Regions from separate parts of the Caballeronia sp. S22 genome, predicted to be linked through region 1. Evidence: predicted binding sites of a transcription regulator. Region 1 holds the regulator's gene; the other holds the start of a gene.
What was found. Region 1 encodes FNR, which switches genes on or off when oxygen is low (the NO sensors DNR and NnrR bind a similar motif). Its sites were predicted from a motif close to TTGATNNNNATCAA; they were not measured.
Positions count from the first base shown of each region.

Region 2: cyoA (ubiquinol oxidase subunit II) is a predicted target of FNR. The motif match lies at 4,575-4,588, and genes of this name have one in related genera.

Region 1 covers NZ_OZ180038.1:1,052,997-1,060,350, reverse strand. Annotated here, with positions in the region: gene ACEN42_RS31525 (MFS transporter) at 1-372, shown strand, start outside; gene ACEN42_RS31520 (DUF1993 family protein) at 385-957, opposite strand; gene ACEN42_RS31515 (pyrrolo-quinoline quinone) at 1,026-2,801, opposite strand; gene ACEN42_RS31510 (hypothetical protein) at 3,085-3,345, shown strand; gene ACEN42_RS31505 (hypothetical protein) at 3,410-3,640, shown strand; gene ACEN42_RS31500 (PAS domain S-box protein) at 3,687-4,781, shown strand; gene ACEN42_RS31495 (response regulator) at 4,859-5,506, shown strand; gene fnr (fumarate/nitrate reduction transcriptional regulator Fnr) at 5,668-6,402, shown strand; gene ACEN42_RS31485 (DUF1488 domain-containing protein) at 6,378-6,683, opposite strand; gene ACEN42_RS31480 (hypothetical protein) at 6,766-7,062, opposite strand; gene ACEN42_RS31475 (universal stress protein) at 7,094-7,354, opposite strand, start outside.
Region 2 covers NZ_OZ180038.1:819,254-826,607, reverse strand. Annotated here, with positions in the region: gene ACEN42_RS30455 (nitrate reductase subunit alpha) at 1-1,477, opposite strand, end outside; gene ACEN42_RS30450 (NarK family nitrate/nitrite MFS transporter) at 1,621-3,009, opposite strand; gene ACEN42_RS30445 (nitrate/nitrite transporter) at 3,012-4,262, opposite strand; gene cyoA (ubiquinol oxidase subunit II) at 4,706-5,590, shown strand; gene cyoB (cytochrome o ubiquinol oxidase subunit I) at 5,594-7,354, shown strand, end outside.

The DNA.
Region 1 (7,354 bases):
GCCGGACTCGTCATCATGGCGTCGGGCATGCTGATCGCGGCATGGGCTTCGCCGGTGATCGGCCTGCTCGGCGTGTGCCTCTCGGCGCTGATGTTTTTCGTCGTGCAGTCGATCATCTTCACGTTCCCGCAGTCGCGCCTTTCGGGCAGCGCGCTCGCGGGCGGTCTCGGCCTCGTCAATTCGTGCGGCCTCTTGGGCGGCTTCGTCGGACCGACGGTGATGGGCATCATCGAGCAGACGACCGGCCGCGCGATGAACGGGCTCGTGTGTCTCGCGGTCGCGCTCCTGTTCGCCGCGGTGTGCAGCACGCGCCTGCGTCACGGCAACGAGGATTGCGCCGACGACAAACGCGGCGTGATGTCGAACGCGTAATCCGCCGGCGTTTCAACCCTGCGGCAACGTGCCGGGCCGGATATACGCGAACATGTGCGCGATGTAATCCGGCTTGTCGAGCGGCACGCCGTGATTGCGCAGGATCGCGTACGCGGTCACGGCATGAAAATAAAACTGCGGCAAGCACCAGTCGCGCGCGTATTGCTCGCCGGTCATATCGAACACGATGCCGTTGGGCAGATCGAGCGCGATCTGCGCATCGGCTCCGGCATCGAGGGCATCGGGCGCAAGGCCTGAAAGAAACGCGATCGCTTCCGCGATGCGCGCCTGCGCGTCGGCGAACGAGCCGGGCTGCTCGTTCGACTTCCATCCTTCTTCACGCACGCTGCGCAAGGTCGGCGGCACGGCTTCTCCGCGCAATCGATACGCCGGCTCCTGCGCCTGAAAGCACACGAAGCGCACTTGCGCCGCGAGCGGATACATATCGGGCGCGAGACGCAGGGTCACGAGCGCATCGGGATTCGCGTCCTTTTCCTGCTGATGCGCGGCGGCCTTGTCGAGCCATGTCGACAGGTTCTTCAGCGTCTGCAAGAAGGTCGGAACGAGAAGACGGGTCAGTTGCATGAAAAACGCTCCACGGGTTGAAGTTCCGCGATCTTATCCCGATGCGGCACTTCCTCGCGCGGAACGCTTCATAGCAAGCCGAATACGACGACGCCGGTTTTCGTGCCTACATAGACCTTGCCGTTCGCGATGGTCGGCGAGATGAACTTGTTGTTGCCGAACTGATCGCGCGTGCCCGCCTGATTGCTGTTGTACAACTCGGTCGCGAGATTGCCCGCGTTGTACGCATGCAGCACGGCAGTGGGCGTGGTGTTCTCGACGCCCCATACGATGCCGTTCGTGTTGCCGTTCGCGGAGATGACGGGCGCCAAGCCCGGGAAATTCCAGTTGCCCGCCGGGCTCGTGGTCTGACTCGACGCGACCGTCGCCACTACCGCGTTCACGACCGGCAGCGCCTTGAGGTGATCGCCCGCAGGACCGATATAGATCGTATTGTTGTAAAACGCGGGCGCGGTGAACACAGGGCCGGTGATCGTCGAATACAGCGGCTGATAGATGTGATCGGCGTTCGAATCGAACTTGCCCATCGAGTCGCGATTCACGACGTACAACACGCGCGTCTTGCCGCCGCCTATCGCGAGATGCTGCACGTTGCCGTTGATATCGGTGACATCGGGGAGGACCAGCACGCCGCCCGAGCCGAGATCGAGGTCCGCGTTCGATTCCGCGATGGTATCCGACGGCTCGAAGTAATCGCTCACCTGAAGCGCCAGCGTCGGCGTCGGCGTGACCTTCAGGAAGCCGTTGCCGAAGTCGTTCTTGTTGGGCATCTCCTGCGCGTTGGTGGTCGGATCGAAGGTGCCGTTGCCGTCGAGGAAATAGATCGACGTGCCATCCGATGCGAGGCCCGCGCCGCCCATCCAGATGCCGCCCATCTGGCCGTTCGGCGTCACGTTGACGATGCCTGTCTGCTTGAGCGTATCCGCGCTGTAGCCGATGACCCAGCCGGTGTACGGCAAGGCATCGCAATGCGAGCTCCATGCCGTATAGACGACGCCGTTCATGAGCAGCAGCGACGCGCGCTCGATGTACTGGCCGGGCGTGAAGGGCACGACGCCGTTCACGCTGCCCGATCCGGTGCCGGGATACGAACCGGTGATTTCGGTCGGACCGCCGAAGAGCTCGGCGCCTGTCGCGATGTCGATTGCATGAATGCGCTGGTGATACGCGCCGCCGCTGTCCTTCGACATGCCGACGACATACATCGCGCCATTCGGCCCCCTCGTGCGATCGATGACGGGCGTCGCCGTGATGCCGATGGTCGGCGTGGTCTGGTCGCAACCGTGATCGTCGCTCGGAACTTCGCCCGCGAGCAGCGTGGAGACGTGCCAGAGCACGGCGCCCGTGTCGGCATCGAACGCGTAGATGCTCGCGTTCTCCGTTTCGACATACAGCACGTTATGCGTGCCGCCCGCGATCGGCACGTTGCCGAGAAAGAGCGGCTGGGCATCGACGGCGCCATCGACCGTATAGAAGCCGAGCTTGCCGAATGTCGAGCTGTTGACGTTGGCCAGCGTGAGCTTGGTTTCGGCGAGCTGCTGCGCGGTGCGGCGGATGTCGTTGTGATACGTGGTGACGTCCATCGGCGTCGATGCGGACGGCCGGGTCGTCGCGGGCGTGCTCGCGCCCGAAGGTGCGCTCGCGCCGCTTGCCGGCGACGCCGACGATGCGGGTGATGCCGACGATGCCGGCGTCGCCGGACTCGACGCCGCAGCCGGCGACGATGCCGATGCCGCGCCTCCGGATGTCGCGGACGGATCGGAGCTGGAACTGCCTCCGCTGCATCCGCCGATGATCGCTGCAATGGCAACTGCGGTCACGCCAACCGATAAATGCCCTTTCATCTGCGGATCTCCGTTTCGGGACGAGCGGCCGGCCCCCGATGCTCGCGATTATTGTCTGCGGCGGCTTAATACGGGAAAAGATCGTCGGGGGACGGCTAGGATTTGTCGGAACGGTCGGTCTCGCTCCCGTGCGCCCTTCCCTCTGAGTTAAGCACACGCCGGAGAAAAGTAAAAAAGCTTAAATCGGATAAGCCGACAAAAATTGAACGGTTAGGCTTATTGCTTACGGAATGAAGGGCATCACAAGTGCCACTCCACCGAAAACATAGAACCTGAGAGAACGATGACCCAATCAGAAAATGTCATCTACAAAGGCCATGTGCTGAGCGCGACCGCCGTGCTGGAGCAGGACCGCTATGCGGCGATGCTCATCGTCCGGGAACCGGACGGCACGCGCCGCTCGAGCGGCATGCTCGGCGAATTCGCCAGCGCGACCGGCGCGGTCCGCTACGCATTTGCGTATGGCATGGCCGAGATCGATCACCGGCAGTCCATGCAGCACCCACGCCCTTCCAGCGGCGCCCGCGTTGACCAGCACGCCTGATCCCGGGCGCAACTCGCGGCATGCACGCCGCCCGCGCCTCCGACCATTCCGACAAGTCAAATCTATGATCATCTATCATCGGGGAGCGGCTTTTCAGCCCTCCGTCACTCGTGTGGGCAATGCGTTCGTCGCGACCGCGTCGATTCTGGAAGAGGACGGCCACGCCACCTCGCTCGGCAATCTCGGCGCGTTCGCAAGCAAGGACGGCGCGCTCGGTTTCGCGGTGCGCTGCGCGACCGCCTTTCTCGATGGCGACGAACTGCCCATGCCGCCTTTCCGGCTGACTACGCAATAGCATTGCAGCGCGTCGCACGTTGCTTGCGCGCCTGCCCCTTGCAACGATGACGAACGCACCCGCAACCGAACCCGTCGATCCACGCGCGCCGCTCTCGCCCTCGCTGCAGACGGATGCGTCTTTCCGGCTTCTCGTGGAGGCCGTCGAAGACTATGCGATCTTCCTGCTCGACGCGCACGGCAACGTCGCGACATGGAACAACGGCGCAAAAAGGATCAAGGGCTATGACGCGCGGGAAATCGTCGGCCGTCATTTTTCCGTCTTCTATCCGCCCGAGGACATCGCGGCAGGCAAACCGCAGAGCGAACTCGCGATAGCGGCGCAGGCCGGGCGCGTCGAAGACGAAGGCTGGCGCATACGCAAGGATGCGAGCCGCTTCTGGGCGAACGTCGTCATCACCGCGCTGCACGACGCGCGCGGCAATCTGCTCGGCTTCGCCAAGGTCACGCGCGACATGACCGACCGGTTGCGGCTCACCGAGCTGCAACACGCGCGCGAACTCTCCGCGCACGTGCAGAGCGCGCTCGAAAACGAGCGCGCGTCGATCGCCCGCGAATTGCACGACGATCTCGGCCAGCAACTCGCCGCGCTCAAGATGCAGATCTCCCTTCTCGACACCGGCGCGCACGATGCGCATATCGCGAAGCAATCGCTCGCGCAGATCGACACGATCATCGGCTCGGTGCGGCGCATCGCGGCAGGCCTGCGTCCGCCCGTGCTCGACGACCTCGGTCTCTTCGCTGCGATCGACTGGCTCGCCTGCGACTTTCGCCGGCGCTACGATCTGACGATTCACCTGGATCTCGAAGGCGAGGAAGACGGATTCGACACGACCGCCTCCACCTCGGTCTTCCGGCTGGTTCAGGAAGCGCTCACGAACATCGTGCGCCATGCGCGGGCCAGCGAGGCGCGCATCGCGATCGTCTGCGCGCAGTCGCGCTGCACGCTGACCATAGAAGACGACGGCTGCGGCGCCGATGTCACGCGCGGGCGCGCCGCCGGCGCGTTCGGCCTGCTCGGCATGGGCGAGCGCGTGCGTCAACTGGGCGGCGTCATCGCGTTTCGCAGCGCGCCCGGCGAAGGCTTTCGCATTCGCGCGGAGATTCCGCTCGGGCATCGCGCCGGCGACGGCTTCCCTTGATTTGAGTCAACCGCTACGAGGCTGTCGTCGGTAAACTCGAACTCCGCGCGAGTCGGTCGACAAAAGGAATCGCATCGATGACGATAAGAGTGCTGATTGCCGATGACCATGCACTCGTGCGCGACGGCCTGCGCCACATCCTCGCGAACGCACACGGCTTCGAGGTCGCCGGCGAAGCGAGCGACGGACCGGCCACCCTCGCGCTCGCACGCGCGACCGATGCCGACGTCCTCGTGCTCGATCTTTCGATGCCGGGCCGCGGCGGCCTCGACCTGCTCAAGCAGATCAAGGACGAAAAGCCCGCCATGCGCATCCTCGTGCTCACCATGCACGCTGAACAGCAATACGCCGCGCGCGCCTTCAAGGCGGGAGCGTCGGGATACATCACCAAGGAAAGCGCGAGCGCGGAACTGGTCGCGGCGGTCGGCAAGGTCGCGTCGGGCGGCGTCTACGTGAGCCTCGCGATGGCCGAACGCTTCGCGCAGAGCCTCAGCGAACCCGCCGACGCGCTGCCGCATCAGCGTCTGTCGAACCGCGAGTTCGAGGTGTTCCGGCGCTTGTGCGCGGGCGAGTCGATCAGCGATATCGGCGAGGCGCTGTGTGTGAGCGCGAAGACCGTCAGCACCTACAAGGCGCGCATCCTCGACAAGATGCGCATGCCGCACGAAGCCGCGCTCGTGCGTTACGCGGTGCGCCATCAACTCTTCGACGACGACGGCGCCTGATCCCGATCGACGCGTGTCAGCGTTTCCCTACACGGCTTCCCGAACGCCTACAGCACGATCCGCCAGCGCCGATTTATTTTCGAGATGAAGCGGCCAATAATCCGATGCGTGGCATTCAGAATCGCGCATCGATGCGCGATCCGCCCGACAGGAGGCGCAGCATGATTCCCGCGAGCGCAGAGACTCTCGGCACGAGAGCCGACGTGAAGCGCACGAACACACGTTGTTCGACATGCTCGATGCAGCGCATCTGCATGCCGTCGGATCTATCGCCGGTCGATTACGAACGTCTCGACGCGATCATCTGCTCGACGCGCTCGGTGCGGCGCGGCGAAACGCTCTTTCGTTGCAGCGATCCGTTCCAGAGTCTCTATGCGGTGCGCAGCGGGTGCTTCAAGACCATCGTCATGCACCGCGAAGGCCACGAGCAAGTCACGGGTTTTCATCTGCCGGGCGACGCGCTCGGGCTCGACGGCGTGAGCGCCGATCGTCACACGTGCGATGCGATCGCGCTGGAAGACAGCGTCGTCTGCATCATTCCGTTCGATCTGCTCGAATTGCTGTGCCGCGAAGTCAGGGCGCTCCAGCATCACGTGCATCGCGTGATGTGCGGCGAAATCGTGCGCGAATCCAACCTCATGATGATGCTCGGCACGATGACGGCGGAGCAGCGCGTCGCGGCGTTCCTGCTCAATCTCTCGACGCGCATGAAGGCGCGCGGCTATTCGCCGGCGCAGTTCGTCCTGCGCATGACGCGCGAGGAAATCGGCAGCTATCTCGGCCTGAAGATCGAAACCGTCAGCCGCATGTTCTCCAGGTTGCAGAAAGCCGGCGTGATCGATGCCCGCGGCCGCGACGTGCGGATTCTCGATCAGGCCCGGCTCGAAGAAGTCTGAGCGCGTGCCTGGCGGAAGCGGAAAAATCCGCTGCGCAGCATGACCGATGTGCCGCCGACGCGGCTCAGCACATGCTCGGCGGCCCCTTCGATCGACGAGCGATGGCTCTCGAAAGCCTGCTGTAAATCTTCCTCCCGCCACGACGCAGCACCGAAGTGATCTTCCAGCGCCTCGGCGGAAATGGTGCACGCGATGCGCTCGCCATCGGCGAAGGCGGCGAACGTGAGTGAAGGGACATCGCCCTGATAGACGGGCGGCTGGCTGGGAAATGTGATGTTCATGCCGATACCTCGCAATGGTTTCGACCTGCGGCGCATATCCACTGAGTCTCGGCCATGAATTCGCGCTGCGTATTGATCTGGATCAATACCGCTCGCGCAGGATTCGCACGGCGTCGTCGAAGGCGTGATGCATCGCCACGGTCGGGTCGGCGTCGGTGTTGCGTTGCACCGTGACCTGCTCGGAATCGCGCGTGAGGAGCACCAGTTGCGCATCGTAGACGGGCTGACCGGACGGATCGGGACAGGCTTTGATCGTGAGCCGGCAATCGACGATATCCGCGGCGACGCCCGCAAGCCGCACGAGTTCGACGCCCGCTTCCCGTTCGATCACGTTCGAGCCGGAAAAGCCGAGGTAGGCGATCTGCATTCCGAGGCCCATGTGATTGTTTCTCCTGTCAGGCCGATGATCCTCACCCATCCTTGCCCTCACCATTCGGCGCACGCATCAGCAGCACGGGACACGTCGAGCGTCTGACGAAAGCTTCGGCGACGCTGCCGAGCGCAAGCCGCCGCAATCCGGTCCGGCCATGCGTGCCCATCACGACGAGATCGGCGGGCATATGCGCCGCGCGTCGCTGCAGGCATTTCGCGATCGTGTCGGTCACGTTGCGCGTTTCGGCGAGTTCGGTTTCGCAGTCGACGCCCGCAGCGATCGCACGCGCCTGCGCGGT
Region 2 (7,354 bases), 230 kb from region 1:
CGACGTTCGCGCCATCAAGACCCTGATCCACGCCGTAGTTCGCCAACTGCAAGTCGTACACGGTCGCGACGCGAGCGCTCGCGCCATCCGCGAGCATGATGCGCTTCACGGGCACGCGGCGCGCCAGCAACGCGTCATGTTCCGCGCCGAAGTACGGGAAACTCACATCCGCCACTTCGTCGTGCGCGCCGACGAGCGACAAGCGCGGATCGATAGCGCGGCCCGAGCCGCCGTCCTTCTGTTCGAGATTCCAGCGCCCGACCTTCGCGCCGTCGTTGTGATTCGACTCGCCCCAGCGAAAGCCGATTGTTCCATTCGGCGCGACGATCCTGCCGTTCGTCTCATCGATGACGAGTGTCTTCCATTGCGGATTGTTCGCCTCGTCGAGATCGTTCTGCAGTTGCGATGCGCGCAGAAAATGATCGGGCACGAGCGTGCCTTCGTGTTCGCGCAGCACGACGAGCATCGGCATGTCGGTATAGCGCTTCACGTAATCGCGGAAGTACGCGGACTTGGCTGTAGCGTGAAACTCCTTCAGCACGACATGGCCCATCGCCATGGCGAGCGCGGCGTCGGTGCCCTGCTTCGGCGCGAGCCAGATGTCGCCGAACTTCACCATTTCGCCGTAATCCGACGACACCGCGACCGTCTTCGTGCCCTTGTAGCGCACCTCCGTGTAAAAGTGCGCGTCCGGCGTGCGCGTTTGCGGCACGTTGGAGCCCCACACCATCAGGTACGTGGAGTTGTACCAGTCGGCGGATTCGGGCACGTCGGTCTGCTCGCCCCAGATTTGCGGCGATGCCGGCGGCAAGTCGCAATACCAGTCATAGAAGGACAGGCACGCGCCGCCGATCAGGCTCAGATAGCGTGCACCGGCGGCGTAGGAAACCATCGACATCGCGGGAATCGGCGAAAAACCAATCACGCGATCCGGTCCGTACTTGCCAATCGTGTAGGCGTTCGCCGCCGCGATGATCTCGCTCGCCGTGTCCCAGTCCGCGCGCACGAAGCCGCCGAGGCCGCGCACGCTCTTGTAGCGCTTCGCCTTCTCCGGGTTTTCGCAGATCGATGCCCACGCCGCCACTGGATCCAGCGTCTTGCGCTCCTCGCGCCACATCTCGATGAGACGGCCGCGAATCATCGGATGCTTCACGCGCTGCGCGGAATACACGTACCAGCTGTACGATGCGCCGCGCGGACAGCCGCGCGGTTCGTGATTGGGAAGATCGGGACGCGTGCGCGGATAGTCCGTCTGCTGCGTTTCCCACGTGATCAGACCGTTCTTGACATAGACCTTCCACGAGCAGGAGCCCGTGCAGTTCACGCCGTGCGTGGAGCGCACGATCTTGTCGTGCTGCCAGCGGCTGCGGTAGGCGTTTTCCCACTTGCGATCTTCGTTCACGACCGCGCCATGTCCGTTCGCGAACGTGGACTTGACGCGCGACATGAACTTCAGCCGATCCAGAAAGTGACTCATCCGTTTCTCCGGGCGTAGCGGCCATGCGCCGCCACGAATACATTGATTCGAGGGTAGAGACGCGATGCCCGCGCGCCCATTCCCCGAAAGGAGCGATCGACGCGCGTCATGAGGACTAGCGCGTCTACGCCTTTCGGACTAGCTCAGCACGGCATGTCCGCGTTTCGGCGCGCATAGCAGACCCACGTCACCACCGCGCACACCGCGTAGAACGCGATGAAGCACCAGAGCGCGGCGTCGGGCGAGCCGGTCATGCTCATCGACGTGCCGAAGCTGCGCGGGATGAAAAAGCCGCCATACGCGCCGATCGCGCCCGCGAATCCCAGCACCGCTGCCGATTCCTTGCCCGCTTCGTGCAGCGCCTGCTTCCTGATTGCTTCGGTCTTGCCTTCGGCTTCGCGCTGCTTCTGCGTGAGGAAGATCACGGGGATCATGCGGAACGTCGAGCCGTTGCCGATTCCCGTCAGCGCGAACAGTGCTATGAACATGGCGAGGAAGCCCGCGAAGCTGCCGTCCGACCCGTCATGCGGGAGAAACGCCATCACGCCGAAGACCGCGGCGATCATCGCGATGAAGGTCCACAATGTGACGCGCGCGCCGCCAAGGCGGTCGGAAATCCAGCCGCCGACAGGACGTGTCAGCGCGCCCGCGAGCGGCCCGAGAAACGCGTAGGCCGTCGGGTTGATCGACGGAAACTCCGCTTTCGTCAGCAGCGCGAGGCCCGCCGAGAAGCCGATGAACGAGCCGAACGTGCCGATATAGAGCAGGCACATGAGCCAGTTGTGCTTGCGCCTGAAGATGACGGCCTGTTCCGCGAACGATGCCTTCGCGTCCGCGATATCGTTCATCCCGAACCACGCCGCGAACGCCGAGATCACGATGAACGGCACCCAGATGAAACCCGCGTTCTGCAGCCAGATGCTGTGCTCGACACCCTTCAAGACGTACGTCTGATTCTCCCCTGCGAGCGTGCCGAACACGCTTGCGGAAATGACGAGCGGCGTCACGAACTGCACGACCGACACACCGAGATTGCCGATACCCGCGTTCATGCCAGTCGCGAAGCCCTTCTTCGCTTTGGGAAAGAAGAAGCTGATGTTCGCCATCGACGAACTGAAGTTCGCGCCGCCGAGGCCGCACAAAAGCGCGAGCACGAGCAGCGTCGAATAGCCGGTCGAGGGGTCGCGTAGCGCGACGCCCATGCCGATCGCCGGAATCAGGAGACTTGCTGTGGAGAACGCCGTGAAGCGCCGGCCGCCGAAGATCGGCACGAGGAACGAATAGAAAATGCGCAGCGTCGCGCCCGATAGCGCGGGCAGCGCGGTGAGCCAGAACAACTGGTCCTTCGTGAAGTGAAAGCCGCCCTTGTCGAGACTGACGACCACCACGCTCCACAGCGACCACACCGTAAAGGCCAGCGCCAGTGCGGGAATCGAAATCCAGAGGTTGCGGCGGGCAACCGATTCTCCCGTTTCGCGCCAGAAGGCGGCGTTCTCGGGCTCCCATCGAGTGAGCAAGTATCTTGATGACATGACTAGTGTTTGGGTTGAAACGTGAAGTGCATGCAGATGAGACTGACGGCAGTCGCGCCGAACATCAGCATGAAACAGGTGGTGCGCACGCCGGTGAGATCGACGAGCGCGCCGAAAAGAATCGGCAACAGGAAGCCGGCGAGACCGCCCGCGAGTCCGACGACGCCCGACACCGCGCCGATGTTCGCGGAAAACTCGTCCGAGACGAACTTGAACACCGACGCCTTGCCGATTGCCATCGCAACGCCGACGACGAACATCAGCGCGGTGTACGCGACCGGTCCCGTCTCGATGTGGAACGTGCGCGGACCGTCCTTCGCGTGGACGACGAAGTCCGTGACTGGATAGCTCAGCAGGAAGAAGCACGCGAGCGCGATCCACATGACGATCCATGTGGTGCGATACGCGCCGAAGCGGTCGGACATCCAGCCGCCGAGCGCGCGCAGCATGCCGCCTGGAAGCGAGAAGCAGGCGGCGAGAAACGCGGCATGTTCGATGCCGAAGCCGTACTGATTCACGTAGTACTGCGGCATCCACAACGCGAGGCCGACATAGCCGCCGAACACGACCGAGTAGTACTGCGCGTAACGCAGCACGCGACGGTCTTTCAACACGGCCATCTGCGCGGCGAGGCCGGGCGCGCCGGCGCTGCGATGCGCGGGGTTCGACGTCGACACGAACCAGAAGATCAGCGCGGTGACGAGCATCGCGATGGAATAGACCTTCGGCACGATGGTCCACGTGCCCGCCGCTAGAATCAGCGCGGGCGCGACGAACTTGGTGAGCGCCGCGCCCGAGTTGCCCGCGCCGAAGATGCCCATCGCGAAGCCTTGGCGCGACTTGGGGAACCAGCGCGCGACATACGGCGTGCCCACGGAAAACGACGCCCCCGCGATGCCGACGAACAAACCGAGCACGAGGAATTGCCACAGTTCGGTGGCGTAGCCGATCAGCCAGATCGGTATGACGGTGACGGCCATCGTGCAGAAGAACACGGGGCGGCCGCCGAAGCGGTCGGTCCAGATGCCGAGCGGCACGCGCAACAGCGAGCCGGTGAGCACGGGCGTCGCGGCGATGAGGCCGAACTCGGTATCGGTGAGATGCAACTGCTTCTTGAGGGGAATGCCGAGGATGGCGAAGACCATCCAGACGGCGAAGCAGATCGTGAATGCGAACGTGCTGGCGCCGAGCACGCGCCAGGCGCGCATGTCGGTCGATGCTTTGGATTCGAAGTGTGTGTCGACGACGCTCATCGTCCTTCCCTTGTCGTTGCTGCTTTATCGACAAGGGTAAGGAACGTCGCGCGAGTCGCCTATCCGCCATGCGGATGCGGCGACGTCGTGCCGCTAGTCAGTGCGGCGTAGTTCGGATGGGCTAGCGCGTTCGCGCTTCACGTCGTTTGCGAAGCCCGCGCGATGCAGCGACCGACGCCTTGTGAGGCGGATGGACCCGCGCCCAGCCACCTTTTATGACACCCGCGACGTCAACCATTCGTTGTAGACTCTCCTACCCTTTCGGACCACTCCGGAAGAGTCATATCGCGCGCGACACCCTGTCGCATCAGCTTGATCTGAAACAATTTTCCAAACATTCGGGCCATCGCGAAAAATCGCGCGTGGCATGATCTTGACGCGGCGCAAAGCCGTGCAGTGGCGTTCTCCCCGGGACGCTTCGATCATAGAAACCAGCGAATGCAATGAATGAAAATACCCAACGTTTAGCAGTGCCATTGTTATCGGGGCTGATAGCCAGTGTCGGTCTTTCGGGATGCAAGCTGGAGGTTTTGGAGTCGAAAGGCGTGGTTGGCGCAGCGGAATCCTCGCTGATCGCCACCGCGACTTACACCATGCTTCTGGTCGTGGTTCCGGTGATTCTGCTCACCCTGTTCATCGCATGGCGCTATCGGGCGTCCAACAGGAACGCCACCTACGCGCCGAAGTGGGCGCACTCCACGGCCATCGAAGTCGTGGTCTGGATCATCCCCGCGATCATCATCCTGTACCTCGGCATCCTCACGTGGAAATCCACGCACGAACTCGATCCGTACAAGCCGCTGGAATCCAGCGTCAAGCCGATCAACGTCGAAGTCGTGGCGCTCGACTGGAAGTGGTTGTTCATCTATCCGGATCTGGGCGTGGCGTCGGTGAATCAGCTCGCGTTTCCGGTGGGCACGCCGGTGAACTTCCGCATCACGTCGGATTCGGTGATGAACTCGTTTTTCATCCCGGAACTCGGTGGCCAGATCTACGCAATGGCCGGCATGCAGACGAAGCTGCACCTCCTGACCGATCACGCGGGTGACTACGCGGGCATTTCGGCGAACTACAGCGGCAAAGGCTTCTCCGACATGAAGTTCCGCGCGCTGGCCATGTCCAACGCCGACTTCGACGCGTGGCTCAAGCAAGTCAGAAACGCGCCCGAAGCATTGAGCATGGACGTCTACACCGGCGTCGCGCGCCCGAGCGAGAAGGTTGCCGTGCGCTACTTCTCGACCGTCGATCCGAAGCTCTTCAGCAACATCGTCGCGAAGTACAACTACGGCAACTCGGTCGTAGGCGCAAATTGTGTAACAAAGGGGTAAGCCATGTTCGGCAAATTAACGCTTGAGGCGATCCCGTACCACGAGCCCATCATCATGGGGGCGACCGTCTTCATGGCGATCCTCGCACTCGGTACGGTCGCCCTTCTCACCAAACTCGGCAAATGGGGCTGGCTCTGGCGCGAGTATCTGACTTCGGTCGATCACAAGCGCATCGGCGTCATGTATCTCGTCGTCGCCGGGCTGATGCTCGTGCGCGGCTTCGCCGACGCCGTCATGATGCGCATTCAGCAGGCCATCGCGCTCGATTCGCCGGGCTATCTGCCGGCGCATCACTTCGACCAGATTTTCTCGGCCCACGGCACCATCATGATCTTCTTCATGGCCATGGCGCTGCTGGTCGCGTTCTTCAACCTCGTCGTGCCCCTGCAGATCGGCGCGCGTGACGTGGCCTTCCCGTTCATCAACTCGCTGTCGTTCTGGATGACGGCCGTGGCCGCCATCCTGATCAACCTGTCGCTTTTCATCGGCGAGTTCTCTTCGACAGGCTGGCTCGCGTATCCGCCGCTCTCCGAGACGCAGTTCAGTCCGGGCGTCGGCGTGGACTACTACATCTGGGCGTTGCAGTTGTCCGGCATCGGCACGCTGCTGACGGCGGTGAACTTCTTCGTCACGATCGTGAAGATGCGCGCGCCCGGCATGACGTGGATGAAGCTGCCCGTCTTCACGTGGACGGCGTTCTGCTCGAACGTGCTGATCATGGCCACGTTCCCGATCCTGACCGTGGCGCTCGCGCTGCTGGCGCTGGACCGCTACATGGGCATGCACTTCTTCACGAACGACGGCGGCGGCAACCCGATGGTCTACCTGAACCTGATCTGGGCCTGGGGTCACCCCGAGGTCTACATCCTGGTTCTGCCCGCGTTCGGCATCTATTCGGAAGTGGTCGCGACGTTCTCGAAGAAGCCGCTCTTCGGCTACAAGACGATGGTCTGGGCGACGTGCTGCATCATGGTGCTGTCGTTCCTCGTGTGGCTGCACCACTTCTTCACGATGGGTTCGGGCGCGAACGTCAATGCCTTCTTCGGCATTATGACGATGATCATTTCCATCCCGACCGGCGTGAAGATCTTCAACTGGCTCTTCACGATGTATCGCGGCCGCGTGCAGTTCACGACGCCCGTGCTGTGGACCATCGGCTTCGTCATCACCTTCACGCTCGGCGGCATGACCGGCGTGATGCTGGCGATCCCGGGCGCGGACTTCGTGCTGCACAACTCGCTCTTCCTGATCGCGCACTTCCATAACGCGATCATCGGCGGCGTGGTGTTCGGTTACTTCGCGGGCGTGCAGTACTGGTGGCCGAAGGTGTTCGGCTTCAAGCTCGACGAAAAGCTCGGCCGCAACGCGTTCATCTGCTGGTTCGTGGGCTTCTTCGTCGCGTTCGTGCCGATCTACATTCTCGGCTTCATGGGTGCGACGCGCCGCCTGAATCACTACGACAACCCGGCATGGCAGCCCTTCTTCATCGCCGCCGCTGTCGGCGTGGGCATCATCGCGCTGGGCGTCGTGTTCCAGGTCCTGCAGATCGTCGTGAGCATCATCCGCCGCAATCAGCCCGCGTATCGCGACATCAGCGGCGATCCGTGGAACGGCCGCACGCTCGAGTGGACGATGAGCTCGCCGCCGCCCGTCTACAACTTCGCGAATATCCCGGCCGTGCGTGCACTCGACGATTTCGCCGATGCCAAGGAACACGGCCGCATCGATGCGCGTCCGTATCGCGACATCCACATGCCGTCGAAT